Linked DNA regions of Alicyclobacillus sp. SO9. Each later gene encodes a partner of the first gene's protein in a complex. Links are inferred from orthologs where the notes say so. Each region holds a gene or a part of one and is shown on either strand. Other genes may lie near its edges.

Region 1 (8,177 bases):
ACGACCAATTCCCGCAACAGACCAGGTGGCATCTGACGGAATGGATTCAGTTAAGAAGAGCAGGTTTTTCGCGGATGCCGGCAATGCTCCAGGCACCCCCAACACAAAGTCAAAGTGGAAGGGCGGCTCGACGAGGTCTTCCTTCGCCAACTGCATGGCATTTTTAATCATACCCGCGTCGAAAATTTCAAATTCTGGTCGAACACCAAACGCCTTCATCTCAACAGCGAAATTCTTCAACGTCTGCCAGTCGTTCCGAAAAACCTCATTTCCAAAGTTGACGCTTCCGCACGTTAATGTTGCCATTTCCGGGCGTAATGATACTGGCTGAAGACGTTCCGGAGTGTCCATCCAGACTGCACCGCCCGTTGAGACTTGAACGATGACATCGCAGCGCTTGTGAATGGCTTCAATGGTCTCTTTAAACCGTTCTTTATTTTGCGTAGGTTCGCCGCTGTCAGTCCGTACATGTAAGTGAATAATACTCGCCCCAGCCTGACGACAGGCTGCAGCCGCTTCTCCAATTTCATCTGGTGTTACTGGCAAATGAGGCTGGTCGCTTTTTGTTACTTCCGCTCCGACCATTGCTGCTGTTACAATCAGTTTTTCCAACAGACATCCCCGCTTCCGCTGGTATTTCCCTTTTGACCTGCAATTTACTTTTCTTTAAACCGCTGTTTTTCGGCTGGTACCACGCAAGTTCCCGTGGCTTTTGTAACAATAATCGGCTGAGAGAGTACTTGCGCAGCCGATGGAAAAGCCTCGTCTATGTTGGCCTCAATCACCTTGTAAGCCGTGAATGTCATCTGTCGTGAAGTGTTCCCATAACGTGTAATTTGTCCTCGTGCTTCTATGTAGTCTCCAGCGTAAACAGGAGCTTTGAACTCAACGTTGTCGTAGGCAACAAACAGTCCCTCGTCGCCGTCAGAGTGAATCAGTAATTCTGTTGCCACATCGCCAAACAGAGACAACATTCTGGCGCCATCCACCAGACGTCCTCCGTAATGCGCGTCAGCATCGCTCATACGCAGACGAATCACACTCTCATAACCATCGTGTTCGCTCACACCTATTACGCCCTTTCTCATTTTAAATTTCCCTATTAAAACAATGTTCTCCCAGGCCGCAAGTGCTCATCAGCCCAGTAGAGGGCAACATAAAGAAAAGCGGGTGAAGCTAAGCCGCACCCATTCTACGCATTCAGTTGAGCCTTTACTACCTGTCTCAATTCATCGATGTCAAAAGGCTTTGTAAAATGCGCCACAGCCCCCATCTCCATGGCTTCTTGAATCAGATCCAATTCGCCGTAGGCGGTCATCATCAGCACTTTCGCTGTGATTTCCTTTTTTCTTAGATTACGGAGAATTTCCAGCCCGTCCATACCTGGTATCTTCATATCCAAAAGAATCAAATCAGGGCGTTCTGAAACTGCCAGGTCCAGTGCGAGAGAGCCGTTGTGGGCCTGATATGTCTGATAGCCCTCCTTACTGAGTACTTCTTGAAGAAGCACACGGATACCAAGCTGGTCATCCACAATCAATACTTTTTTTGCCAAGACGTTCACCTTCTCGAAGGAAAAATCTGAGTATGTTATGTAAACAACCTCTACTATGACTAGTAAAGTCTGGCCTTGACCAAGTATTCGCTGTGTGAAATCTGAATTCCTGCAACTAACTTCACGAGAAAGAAAAAGACGCATGGAACGAGAATGTGCTCGAACCATACGCCTGTCCAAAAAAATTTCTATTTATCCCGGAATTGATTGGCCGCCAATTGAGCGACAATGAATTCTGATGAAATACATCTTATAAAGCCGTTTCAGAAGCTTTCAAGGTGCCAAATTGGTAACGCAAGGAAGCTGCTACAAATTCTCGGAACAGCGGCTGAGCACGGTTTGGCCGAGACGTGAATTCGGGGTGGAACTGGACGCCGACATACCACGGATGCTCTGGAACTTCGACAATCTCAACGAGTTTCTTATCGGGGCTCGTTCCGGCAATGTGCAGGCCTGATTCTTCCAACTGAACCCGGTAGTTGTTGTTAAACTCGTACCGATGGCGGTGGCGTTCACTGATTAAATCGGACTGATAAGCTTCTCGCGAGCGGCTTCCTTGGGTAAGGGCACAGCTGTACGCGCCCAACCGCATGGTACCACCCATATCCTCAATGTTCTCCTGTTCCGGTAAGAGTGCAATGACAGGATGAGGAGTAAAGGGATCGATCTCGCTGCTGTGAGCACCAGACAGCTTGGCCACATTCCTGGCATATTCAACGACTGCCACTTGCATACCAAGGCAGATGCCAAAGTACGGAATTTCCCGTTCACGTGCATACTGCGCAGCAACAATCTTACCCTCAATGCCCCTGTCGCCAAATCCGCCTGGTACCAAGATGCCGTCCACACCCGCAAGCATCTCAGGAGCATTGTCCGCAGTCAAGTCTTCAGAATGAACCCACTCAAACTCGACTGACGTATTGTTTTCATAACCACCGTGATTGAGTGCGGCCATAACACTGGCATATGCATCCGGAAGCGCTACGTATTTTCCTACAATTGCTATTTTAACAGTGTGTTTGAGTTCCTTGATGCGGTTCACCATGGCTTTCCACTCGTCTAGACTTGGAGGCGCCGTGTTCATTTCAAAGTGCTGTAGGACAATCTCATCGATTTTTTCTTCATGAAGCATCAAAGGAACTTCATATAGCACCTGTGCGTCTCTCGCTTCGACGACCGATTCAACATCTGTGTCACAGAACAAGGCAATTTTCTTTTTGACATCGAGGGACAGGGGGACCTGAGTTCTGCAAACAACAATATTCGGATTGATGCCGATGCTTCGCAGTTCTGCCACACTGTGCTGCGTTGGCTTTGTCTTTACTTCACCTGTCATCTCCAGGTAGGGAATTAGGGTAACATGGATATAAAGGACGTTTTGTCTGCCTACTTCGTTCTTCATTTCTCGAATCGCTTCAAGGAACGGCAAGCTTTCGATATCGCCAACTGTACCGCCAATTTCTGTAATGACCACGTCTGTTTCGGGATCGGCCGCTTGAATGATACGCTCCTTAATTTCGTTTGTGATATGCGGAATCACTTGGACCGTACCGCCCAGATAATCGCCTCGGCGTTCCTTTGTGATGACTGTCCAATAAATCTTACCGCTTGTAACATTATTGTTAGCTGTTAGGCTTTCGTCGATAAAACGCTCATAGTGCCCTAAATCCAAGTCCGTTTCAGCACCGTCATCTGTTACAAACACTTCACCGTGCTGATATGGACTCATTGTGCCGGGATCGACGTTAATATACGGATCGAATTTTTGAATCGTAACCCTTAAACCGCGATTCTTCAGTAATCGCCCCAGCGAGGCAGCAGTGATGCCTTTCCCTAAGCCGGAAACCACTCCGCCTGTAACAAAAATAAACTTCGCCATGCTCGCTCCTCCTCAAACTTGTCCCAAAAGGGCCATTCCAACGCGTCTGTCTGGCATACAAAAACAGCGTTCTGGCAAATACCAGAACGCAACTGACACACTTAGAAAGCATATCCTAACGGGATGTATCAGATAATCTATGAAGTTTTACAGCGATTCGTCCTCGTCTTCACTTTCATCTTCTTCTTCGTCGTCATCATCGTTGTCTTCATCATCAGAAAACTCACCATCGTCATCATCCGAGAAGTCTTCGTCTGATTCAGAATCGTCGTCCGCGTAATCGTCGTCGTCCGATTCGGAATCATCGTCCAATAATGGCGACAGTTCGTCATCATCGCTGTCGATCTCTAATTCATCCGTGTCATCCAAACCGTCTTCATCGTCATCACTAAAGGCATCCCCGGATTTACGCACAAAGCGCTTGCTGGTGAGCGATTTCTCTTGAGTTCGATCTGCAGGATACCAACGCTTCAAACCCCAGACATTTTGACCCAGGCACAGAAATCGTCCATCAATGTTGAGTTCTGTATAGACGCGTGCGATGACGGCCATAGCCTCGTCTTCAGTCATTCCACGCAGGTCTTGAATTTCCTTCATGAGATCGCGAAAATACATCGGGTCCTTCGATTGCTTAAGAACCTCATAAGCCAACTCGACGAGTGCCATGTTCTGAATCTCATTCTGTGACTTTGACAGCGCAACTGCCATCGAAAACTCCTCCTCAAAAACTGGTCAGAGGGCCTTTCCCTGCCCCTGACTATATCTATCCAACTGGTTCTAAAATAATGGTTGAAGCATGAACACCGAGGTAATTCGTGTGTGTGCAGAATTTTAATACGTGCGACATTATAGCACAATCCTTTTGTTTCGTCACAACTGTTTCCAAGGAAAGTTTGTCAGAATGTTTTCTGCACTTTGATAGGGGTCCTGACTCAAGTCTTCCTCCAGAATCCTCTTCCATTCTGTATCTTCTTTTGCCCGCTTCCTGACATACTCTGAGAGCGCTGCGTCAACCAGTTTCAGCGTCTCATCCCGGTGCCGGTTGCGTCGGCGCTGTTCCCAGAAACCCGACTCATGCAAGTGCTCATAGTGACGTGTCAAAGCCTGCCACAGTTCTTCCATCCCTTCTCCTGCTACGGCCTTCGCTGAGACAATAGGCGGAAGCCAGTTTTCACGCAGGAGTGTTTTCTCGTGAAGCATCAACCGGAGCTCCTGAATCAGTGTATCTGAGCCAGGCAAATCTCGTTTGTTGACAAGAAACAAGTGGGCAATCTCCATAATACCAGCCTTTGCAGTCTGTACATCGTCACCGGCACCCGGGGTCAGTACCAATACAACAGAATCTGCCACCTGCATCACGTCAAGTTCAGCCTGCCCCACGCCGACCGTTTCCAGAAAAATCACGTCACAGCCTGACGCTTCGAGTACATACAGCATTTCGCGCGTGGATTTCCCGATGCCTCCGAGGCCGCCCCGACTCCCGACGCTTCGAATGTACACGCCAGGGTCTGTGCTGTGCTTCGTCATGCGCACCCTGTCTCCGAGCAAGGCACCACCTGAAAATGGACTTGACGGATCGACAGCAAGTACACCCACTCGCAAACCTTGTTTGCGGACAAAATCTATCATTTTGTCTACCAGTGTGCTTTTCCCTGCCCCGGGCGATCCCGTAAAACCAACGACTTGCACCTTCCCGCTGTATGTATACAGGGATTCCAACAGCGCACGTTTGTCTGGGGCATTGTTATCAATCAGAGTCAGAGCCCGTGCCACAGCGCGGGGCTCCCCTCTTAAAATCCGGTTAAGCAGCGGGTGCATATCGCCCGTCACCCTTTCAAATGAACCTGTTGATGAAACTGTTGCTAAAACTGTTGCTAAAACTGTTGCTAAAAAAGTTTATCACGATTCCTTAAGCACGAGACGGGCAATAACCATCCGTTGAATCTCATTGGTTCCTTCGTAAATCTGTGTAATTTTGGCGTCTCTCATCATGCGCTCCACAGGGTACTCGCGAATAAAACCATACCCGCCGAAGACCTGGACCGCTTCAGTCGTCACCTCCATGGCTGTATCAGAAGCAAATACCTTGCTCATGGCAGAGGCTTTTCCGTACTCATGACCGTTTGATTCTCTCCAGGCTGCTTGATACGTCAGCAAACGGGCTGCCTCAATTTTGGTGGCCATGTCTGCCAGTTTGAACTGTATTGCTTGCTGATCTGCAATGGGCTTGCCGAACTGTTTGCGCTCTTTTGCATAGTCCCGCGCCAATTCATAAGCTCCCTGAGCAATTCCCAACGCCTGGGCAGCAATCCCGTTTCGTCCGCCGTCGAGCGTCATCATGGCGATTTTAAAGCCAAAGCCTTCGTCGCCCAGACGATTCTCAACAGGGACCCGGCAGTCTTCGAAGATTAATTCCACAGTGGTGGACGCTCGAATACCCATTTTCTTTTCTTTTTTCCCAATCGAAAATCCTTGCATACCTTTTTCAACAATAAATGCAGTGATTCCGCGCGATCCCATTTCGGGATTGGTCATAGCAAACACCACGTACACATGAGCCGGACCGCCGTTTGTGATGAACACTTTGCTGCCGTTCAGGACATATTCATCGCCGTCCCTGACAGCAGTCGTACGCATCCCTGAAGCATCCGATCCCGATCCGGGCTCCGTCAACCCATAAGCCCCAATCCAACTGCCTTCAGCCATGGGGGTCAGATACTTTTGCTTCTGCGCTTCCGTTCCAAACTTGTAAATGGGCCAGCCAGCCAAGCTAGTATGTGCGGACAATGCGACTCCAGTGGAGGCGCAAACCCTGGACAGCTCTTCGACAGCGATGACATATGCAAGGTAATCCATACCTGCGCCGCCGTATTCCTCCGGCCAGGGAATACCAGTCAGTCCGATATCCGCCATTTTCTGAAACAGAGCTTCATCAAACTTCTCTGCTTCATCGCGTTCCGCCGCCGTAGGTGCTACCTCCTTGTTCGCAAAGTCCCTGACCAATTGACGAATTTGTTCATGTTCTCTGTCCAGCATAAAATCCATGCGATGAACTCCTCTCTCTTTCGCTCTGCAAGCGCTCAGTTTAAGTGGCCGATGTAAGTTCTCGAAATGGTCCACTTACATGGTTGATACAATTGCTTTCAATCTAGTTGTTCAATTGTCTTGCGATGACAATTCGCTGAATCTGATTGGTTCCTTCATAAATCTGTGTGACTTTTGCATCCCTCATCAGCCGTTCAACGTGGAAATCCTTAATATAACCGTACCCGCCGTGCAGTTGAACAGCATCGGTGGTTACCTGCATGGCCGTGTCTGAAGCGAACACCTTTGCCATCGAGGCTTCCTTCGTGCAGTTCTTGTTTTCTCCTCGCAGTATGGCCGCATGATAGACCAGCCACTGTGCTGCCTCCACTTTTGTCGCCATATCTGCCAGCATAAATTGTACACCTTGAAACTGAATGAGTTCGTTGCCAAATTGCTTTCGATTACGCACATATTCGTTGGCTGCGTCAAGACCGGCTCTCGCAATCCCCAGAGCCTGAGCAGCAATGCCAATTCGACCGCCGTCAAGCAGCCTCATTGCAATGGAAAATCCCTGTCCCTCTTCACCTAAACGGTTTGCGACAGGTACTTTTGCGTCTTCAAACAGCAGTTCACAAGTGGCCGATCCGTTTAACCCCATCTTAGACTCTTTCTTACCAACTCTGAATCCCGGTGTATCGCGTTCGACCAGAAACGCAGTAATCCCTCGGTTTCCCCGAGCGGGCTGTGTCACCGCAAAAACGCAGTAGACATCTGCTTCGCCAGCATTGGTGATAAAAACTTTACTTCCGTTCAGCACATAGTGGTCTCCGTCTAGCACAGCCTTTGTGCTGATGGAACTGGCATCAGAGCCTGCGTTCGGCTCTGTCAGTGCAAATGCTCCCAAGAACTCACCGCTGGCAAGTTTAGGAACATACTTTTGTTTCTGTTCCTCCGACCCAAAGTAGAGTATTGGAAACGTACCCACAGAGGTGTGAACAGCTAAAATGACACCCAGTGCGGCCGACGCATAGGAAATCTCTTCAATTGTATTGATGTAAGTCAAAAAATCGGCACCTACGCCCCCGTACTCTTCTGGTATCGGAAGCCCCATAACACCCAACTCACCCATTTGACGAACGAGATCGCGAGGAAACTCGTCTGTGGCATCAATTTCTGCAGCTCGCGGCAGGATTTGCTCACGGGCAAAGTCACGAACCATTTCCCGCATCTGCCGCTGTTCCAAAGTGCGTTCAAAATCCATGTGTTTCCCCACACTTTCTCATGTCTAAACTCTGTTATCTGCTCCGAAAGTTATTTGCCCCTAAACTCAGGTTTCCGCTTCTCCACAAACGCCGTCATACCCTCAGTCTGGTCTTCTGTACCAAAGGCTAGGCCAAACCAAGCAGCCTCCATTGACAGTCCTTGAGTCAGGTCTGCTTCAGCCCCTTCGTAGACGGCTTTCTTCATCCAATTCACTGCCTTAGGAGCAAGCTTTGCCAGTTTTTGAGCGAGTTTTTCTCCCCTCTCATGCAAGTCATCTGGTTCAGCTACCTGTGTCACAAGACCTATGGCAAAGGCTTCATCGGTATCCACCAGATCTCCTGTCAGCAACATGGAAAGGGCTCTGCCCTGTCCGACGATACGGGGCAGACGCTGACTTCCGCCAAACCCGGTAATCACGCCAAGCCCAATTTCCGGTTGTCCGAACTTAGCCCC
Region 2 (5,723 bases), 2.3 Mb from region 1 along the record:
AATACGAACCCTTAGTGGAGGTCGTGACAGATAAGGTTACTGCCGAGGTGCCGTCAGACTATGACGGAGTGTTGACAGACATTGTCGTACAAGAAGGCGAAACGGTGAGTGTTGGTACAGTCATCTGTACGGTTGCGGCAGAAGGCGGTGCGTCAAGCACCCCTGTTCCACAGTCATCCGCCGCAAATGCTCCTGCTGATGCAGTGACCGACAAAGTAACAGAGACGCCGCAGAAACCCGAGGGCAACCGCTATTCACCGGCAGTTCTTCGTTTAGCACAGGACAACAACATTGACCTCGCACAGCTGCACGGTACCGGACTAGGCGGTCGCATTACGCGCAAGGACGTGCGTCAGTACCTGGAGGAAACGAAAGGCGCGCAGAGACCGTCTCAACCCAGTCAAGAGGCAGCGCCCGTCCAATCTGCCGGCATGGGAGGCAGCGTGGAGCCAGTCAAGGGTAAGCAGGTTGATGGGGCGGCGACCCCCCCGGCGGCTGTGGCCCGCACAACGGAATTTGACAGCCTTAGCGACGAAATTGTGGAACCCAGTACAGTCCGAAAAATGATTGCAAAGAAAATGGTGGAGAGTAAACAGACAGCGCCGCATGCATGGACGGTAGTGGAAGCCGATGTAACGAATCTTGCTGGCCTTCGACAAAAGGTCAAATCAGATTTCAAGAAAAAAGAAGGCATTGACCTCACATACCTTCCTTTCTTTATTAAAGCAGTGGCTGAAGCGCTGAAACAGTATCCAATGCTGAATGCAGCATGGGTGGACGATAAAATCCACATGAGAAGTCGAGTCAACATTTCGATTGCAGTTGCGACTGACGACGCACTGGTTGTCCCCGTCATCCATGATGCGGATCGGCAAAGTATTGCTGGTCTAGCGCATTCCGTGAATCAGTTAGCTGCAAAGGCACGGTCTGGTCGTCTGTCAATTGACGACGTACAGGGGGGTACATTTACCGTTAATAATACAGGAGCATTCGGTTCCGTGTTGTCCCAGCCCATCATCAATATGCCGCAGTCTGGAATACTGTCCGTGGAATCGATTGTGAAAAGACCTGTTGTTGTCAACGACGCGATTGCAATCCGCAGTATGGTCAATCTTTGTTTCTCTTTGGACCACCGGCTGCTTGACGGTTGGATTAGCGGTCAGTTCCTGAAAGCCGTCAAAGACCGACTACAAAAATACGATGAGAATACGCTGATTTATTAAGAAGCGACGTTGGTGCGCAATTCATAAAGGATGGCGAGTAGGACGCCATCCTTTGATTTGTCTCGGGAATCGTCTACACTAGTTAAGTAAGTCTGCTGATTTAGACAAAGGAGGGGTCAGTCGTGTCGAATTCCAAATTGGAAGAAAAACAGGCGGAGAAACAGCGAATTATGCGTGAACAAGCGTTCTCTCGTCCAGACTGGTTGAAAATCCAAATGAAGACAGGCCCGAACTATCAAGAGTTAAAAGATATTATGCGAACAAAGTCGTTACATACGGTGTGTGAAGAAGCGCGCTGTCCCAATATCTATGAATGCTGGGAAAATCGAACTGCCACGTTTATGATCCTCGGAGATGTGTGTACACGTGCGTGCCGCTTTTGCGCTGTCAACAGCGGACGCCCGACAGAATTTGATGCTGCGGAACCTCAGCGCGTTGCAGATGCTGCAGTCAACATGGATTTACAACATGCTGTTATTACCAGCGTAGCTCGAGATGATTTGAATGACGGCGGAGCAGGTATCTTTGCAGCCACAATCCGGGCTATCCGCTCGAGGATTCCAAAGTGCGGTGTGGAAGTTCTAATTCCTGACTTTATGGGAGACTGGGAAGCGCTCAAGGTCGTGATGGACGCCTCCCCTGACATTTTGAATCACAATGTTGAAACGGTGAGTCGGTTGTCTGACAGAGTCAGGTCCAGGGCCAAGTACGACCGAACACTGGAGCTCTTGCGCCGGGCCAAAGAAATGCGTCCAGATATTAAGACCAAATCCTCAATTATGGTCGGGCTTGGAGAGACCTTCGAGGAACTCCTTCAAACTATGGATGACCTGCGCGAGGTTGGATGCGATATTCTGACAGTTGGGCAGTATCTGCAGCCAACCAAGAAACACTTGCTTGTTCAAAAGTTTTATACGCCGACGGAGTTTTTACGACTAAAAGGAGAGGGTCTGCGCAGAGGATTTTCGCACGTTGAGGCGGGTCCACTTGTACGCAGCTCGTACCATGCTCATGAACAAGTACAGCGAGCAAACGGCTTGCCGTTACAGTCTCTTCAGAATCAAACTGGGACCCAGGCGTAGAGCTGTTCTATGGATACACCGTGGTCAGGAGATCCGATCTCTTTGGTTCTGAAAGCCGACCACAAAGCCAATGAATCGCAGGTGGTTACAATGACGAATGAGGTGGGAAAGCAACCAACAACTTCAGGGCACTGGGCATCCCTCGGCAGACTTGCTTATGACAAGGCTCTGGACATTCAGATGGCACAGCGCCACCGGTTGCTCAATGGAGAAGATGACCGGCAGACGATTTTCGCAGTGGAACATCCCCCGACTATCACCATTGGTAAAAACGGAGGGGCCCACAATATTGTTGCAACAAAAGAGTGGCTCGAGCAGTCAGGATTTGAAGTACGAACGGTAGACAGAGGCGGGGATGTAACCTATCACGGTCCGGGACAGTGGGTTGTTTACCCTGTCCTGCACTTACACCCGTGGAATAACGATGTCAGCAAGTACATCCGACTGCTGGAAGAATCCATTATCACGGCGTTAGCGGAAGTTGGTATTTCTGGGGAGCGTAGCGAAGGGTACCCTGGTGTGTGGGTGGAGGATAGAAAGATTTGCGCTGTAGGTGCCAGCGTCCGTCGAAATCAGCATGGAGAGTTTGTTACTGCTCATGGTCTGGCTCTGAATGTGACGACAGATCTCAGTGACTTTCAGACAATTGTGCCTTGTGGAATTGCGGACAGAGGTGTGACGTCAGTAGAAGCCGAAATTAATGGAAATGTCACATTTTCTGAATGGGAAGGGCGCTTAAAGCGTTCATTTACAAATGTTTTTCAACTATCATTTGAGTAGCCTGAGAATCCTTATAATGCAGTGGATTTGACAGGTATTGAGCCGCCGTCTTTCTGGCGGTGAGTCGAGCATAGGGGAGGTTGTAAACATGACTGTAGCAGGCGGCGTTATGGCTGGTATTGCTGTAGTTGCGATGGGACTTGTGTGGATTGCTGGCGGAGTCGTCGGTCGCAACCGCCACTGAGGCGGGTTTGGTCGCCGCTGGCATCAGCCAATCGGCGTTGGCACTCATTTTATTGTCAGGTGTTATAAGATAGTTGGGAGGGAACCCGATGGGGTTTGATGAGGCGATGAACAGTTGGAGCGAAAGGACCGACGAGAGGGTCCGAAAGCGGCCTGAACGGAAGAACGAGTTCTACACTCATTCTGGCATCCCGATTCGCCGCGTCTATACTCCTCAGGACGGCATCAAGTCGCAGGAGGAGTACTTGGAGAAACTAGGGTTCCCCGGTGACTATCCCTATACCCGGGGAGGACAACCCACGATGTATCGGGGGCGGCTGTGGACGATGCGTCAATATGCCGGATTTGGTTCGGCAAAGGAGACGAACAAGCGCTTTCGGTACCTGTTGGAGCAAGGACAGACTGGACTTAGCACGGCCTTTGACTTACCAACTCAAATTGGATACGATGCCAGTCACGATTTCGCGAAAGGGGAAGTCGGCAAGGTCGGCGTTTCTATATCATCACTTCTGGACATGGAGACACTGCTGCATGAGATTCCACTGGATAAGGTAAGCACCTCAATGACAATTAACGCACCTGCGGCAGTTCTGCTGGCCATGTACCTCGTTGTAGCAGAGCGCCAGGGTGTCTCCTGGGATGAAGTCTCAGGCACAATTCAGAACGACATTTTAAAGGAATACGTCGCACGAGGAACCTACATATTTCCACCCAAGCCGTCCATGAGACTCATTACAGACATTTTCCAATTCTGTGCTGAAAATGTTCCGAAGTGGAACACGATTTCCATTAGCGGCTATCATATACGCGAAGCGGGATCAACGGCAGTTCAGGAATTGGCATTTACACTCTCCAACGCCATTGCCTACGTTGAGGCTGCTATCGATGCCGGGCTGCCAGTAGACTCCTTTGCTCCGAGGCTCTCATTTTTCTTTAATGCTCACAATAATTTTTTTGAAGAAATCGCAAAATTCCGCGCAGCGCGGCGCATGTGGGCCAAAATCATGAAAGAGAGATTTGGTGCAGTCCATCCGAAATCCATGCAACTTCGATTTCATACCCAGACTGCGGGCAGCACTTTGACGGCCCAGCAGCCGGATAACAACATTGTTCGTGTAGCGGTTCAGGCCCTGTCCGCAGTGTTGGGTGGAACTCAAAGTCTCCACACAAACTCGCGAGACGAAGCTTTGGCTCTGCCGACAGAACAATCCGCACGTATCGCGCTGAGAACCCAGCAGATTCTCGCATATGAAAACGGTATCTCTGAAACGGTCGATCCCATGGCGGGAAGCTATTATGTTGAGTCTCTCACAGATGAACTGGAACGCCGTGCTGCATCGTATATCGATTATATTGATGAACTCGGCGGAGCTGTTTCAGCCATTGAACAAGGGTACATGCAAAAGGAAATTCATCGTGCAGCCTATGAAACACAGCGGAGTATTGAAAACCGCGATGAGATTGTGGTGGGCGTAAACGATTTTCGAATACAGGACGAAGTACAGCCGGACTTGCTAAAGGTAGACCCGCGCTTGAGTGAAGAGCAAAAAGCCCAGTTGAACGAACTGCGGGCGACGCGGTCACAGGACCAGTGGCAGCGCAGCCTGGATGAACTGCGAGAGGCGGCCAAAGGAACAAAAAACGTGATGCCTTACATCTTGAACGCTGTTCGCGCTTATGCAACAACCGGCGAAATTTGCGATGTGCTAAGGGATGTCTTCGGCGAGTACACGCCGCCATTGTACTAGGCGTTATACAAAGCGACGCACTCAGTCGCTGTTGAGCCGCTTGATTGATAGGAGGATGAAACATGGCACAGCCAATCCGAGTGCTTGTGGCGAAGCCGGGTCTGGATGGACACGACCGAGGGGCTTTGGTAATTGCGCAGGGTCTTCGGGATGAAGGATTTGAGGTAATTTACACTGGATTGAGACAGACGCCTCTGCAAATTGTAGCAACTGCCATTCAGGAGGACGTGGCGTGTATCGGGCTTTCCAGCTTGTCAGGCGCGCACATGGAACTCTTTCCGGAAGTCGTCCGCCTCTTGCGCGAACGTCAGGCAGAGGACATTCTTGTTATCGGCGGAGGCGTCGTTCCCGATGAGGATAGGAAAGCCTTGCTGGAACAAGGGATTGCCGAGGTTTTCACACCTGGCACAAAGATTCAAGAAGTGGCCGAATTTATTCGCAGCCATGTGCGTTTTGATAGTCTGGGAGAGGACACAGAGGTCGGTTTGACCAATAAGGTCGATCACGTCGCCATCGCGGTTCCCCGCATTGCCGACGCGTTACCCTTTTATACACAAGTTCTGAAGCTGTCAGTCGTTCACGAAGAAGTGATTCATGACCAGCAAGTGAAAGCCGTCTTTGTCAAAGCTGGTGATGTTCACATCGAATTGCTGGAGCCAACTGCCGAGTCCAGTCCCATCGCAAAGTTTGTACAGCAAAAAGGCGGC

What was found. The genes of interacting proteins can lie anywhere in the genome.
Region 2: the proteins of meaB (region 1) and GI364_RS12920 are in contact, whole or in part, in a crystal structure (PDB 8DPB), measured with the Methylorubrum extorquens proteins. The link is inferred for Alicyclobacillus sp. SO9 from one-to-one orthologs. Residues at the interface, in SOR26638.1 of Methylorubrum extorquens: Arg20, Ala21, Ala24, Arg25, Thr28, Ser32, Arg33, Arg34, His37, Thr98, Gly99, Gly100, Ser101, Ile102, Leu103, Lys106, Thr107, Ala110, Ala113, Ile114, Asp115, Arg116, Ala118, Phe119, Ile120, Arg121, Pro122, Pro124; in SOR27001.1 of Methylorubrum extorquens: Glu577, Glu578, Asn579, Asp580, Gly581, Arg582, Arg583, Arg585, His596, Ala604, Ser605, Ala608, Asp609, Gly611, Phe612, Asp613, Val614, Asp615, Ile616, Gly617, Pro618, Leu619, Glu625, Arg628, Gln629, Val631, Glu632, Asn633, Asp634, Glu661.

Annotation. Positions count from the first base shown.
Region 1 is NZ_CP066339.1:5,037,157-5,045,333, forward strand. What follows is about bases 3,279-6,123. They hold meaB (methylmalonyl Co-A mutase-associated GTPase MeaB), read right to left. Parts: upstream 5,253-6,123; coding sequence 4,305-5,252; downstream 3,279-4,304. Other genes in these bases: GI364_RS23535 (CTP synthase), read right to left, coding at 3,279-3,434; rpoE (DNA-directed RNA polymerase subunit delta), read right to left, coding at 3,582-4,142; GI364_RS23550 (acyl-CoA dehydrogenase), read right to left, coding at 5,334-6,123. Also shown: GI364_RS23520 (3-keto-5-aminohexanoate cleavage enzyme), read right to left, coding at 1-612; GI364_RS23525 (3-aminobutyryl-CoA ammonia lyase), read right to left, coding at 657-1,088; GI364_RS23530 (response regulator), read right to left, coding at 1,193-1,555; more of GI364_RS23535, read right to left, coding at 1,806-3,278; more of GI364_RS23550, read right to left, coding at 6,124-6,479; GI364_RS23555 (acyl-CoA dehydrogenase), read right to left, coding at 6,583-7,722; GI364_RS23560 (enoyl-CoA hydratase/isomerase family protein), read right to left, coding at 7,773-8,177. UniProt on the Escherichia coli protein: Binds and hydrolyzes GTP. Likely functions as a G-protein chaperone that assists AdoCbl cofactor delivery to the methylmalonyl-CoA mutase (MCM) ScpA and reactivation of the enzyme during catalysis.
Region 2 is NZ_CP066339.1:2,786,075-2,791,797, reverse strand. Bases 2,699-5,686 are described here. They hold GI364_RS12920 (acyl-CoA mutase large subunit family protein), read left to right. Parts: upstream 2,699-3,357; coding sequence 3,358-5,016; downstream 5,017-5,686. Other genes in these bases: mce (methylmalonyl-CoA epimerase), read left to right, coding at 5,079-5,686; lipB (lipoyl(octanoyl) transferase LipB), read left to right, coding at 2,699-3,085. Outside these bases: GI364_RS12935 (dihydrolipoamide acetyltransferase family protein), read left to right, coding at 1-1,223; lipA (lipoyl synthase), read left to right, coding at 1,361-2,305; more of lipB, read left to right, coding at 2,348-2,698; more of mce, read left to right, coding at 5,687-5,723. UniProt on the Escherichia coli protein: Catalyzes the interconversion of succinyl-CoA and methylmalonyl-CoA. Could be part of a pathway that converts succinate to propionate.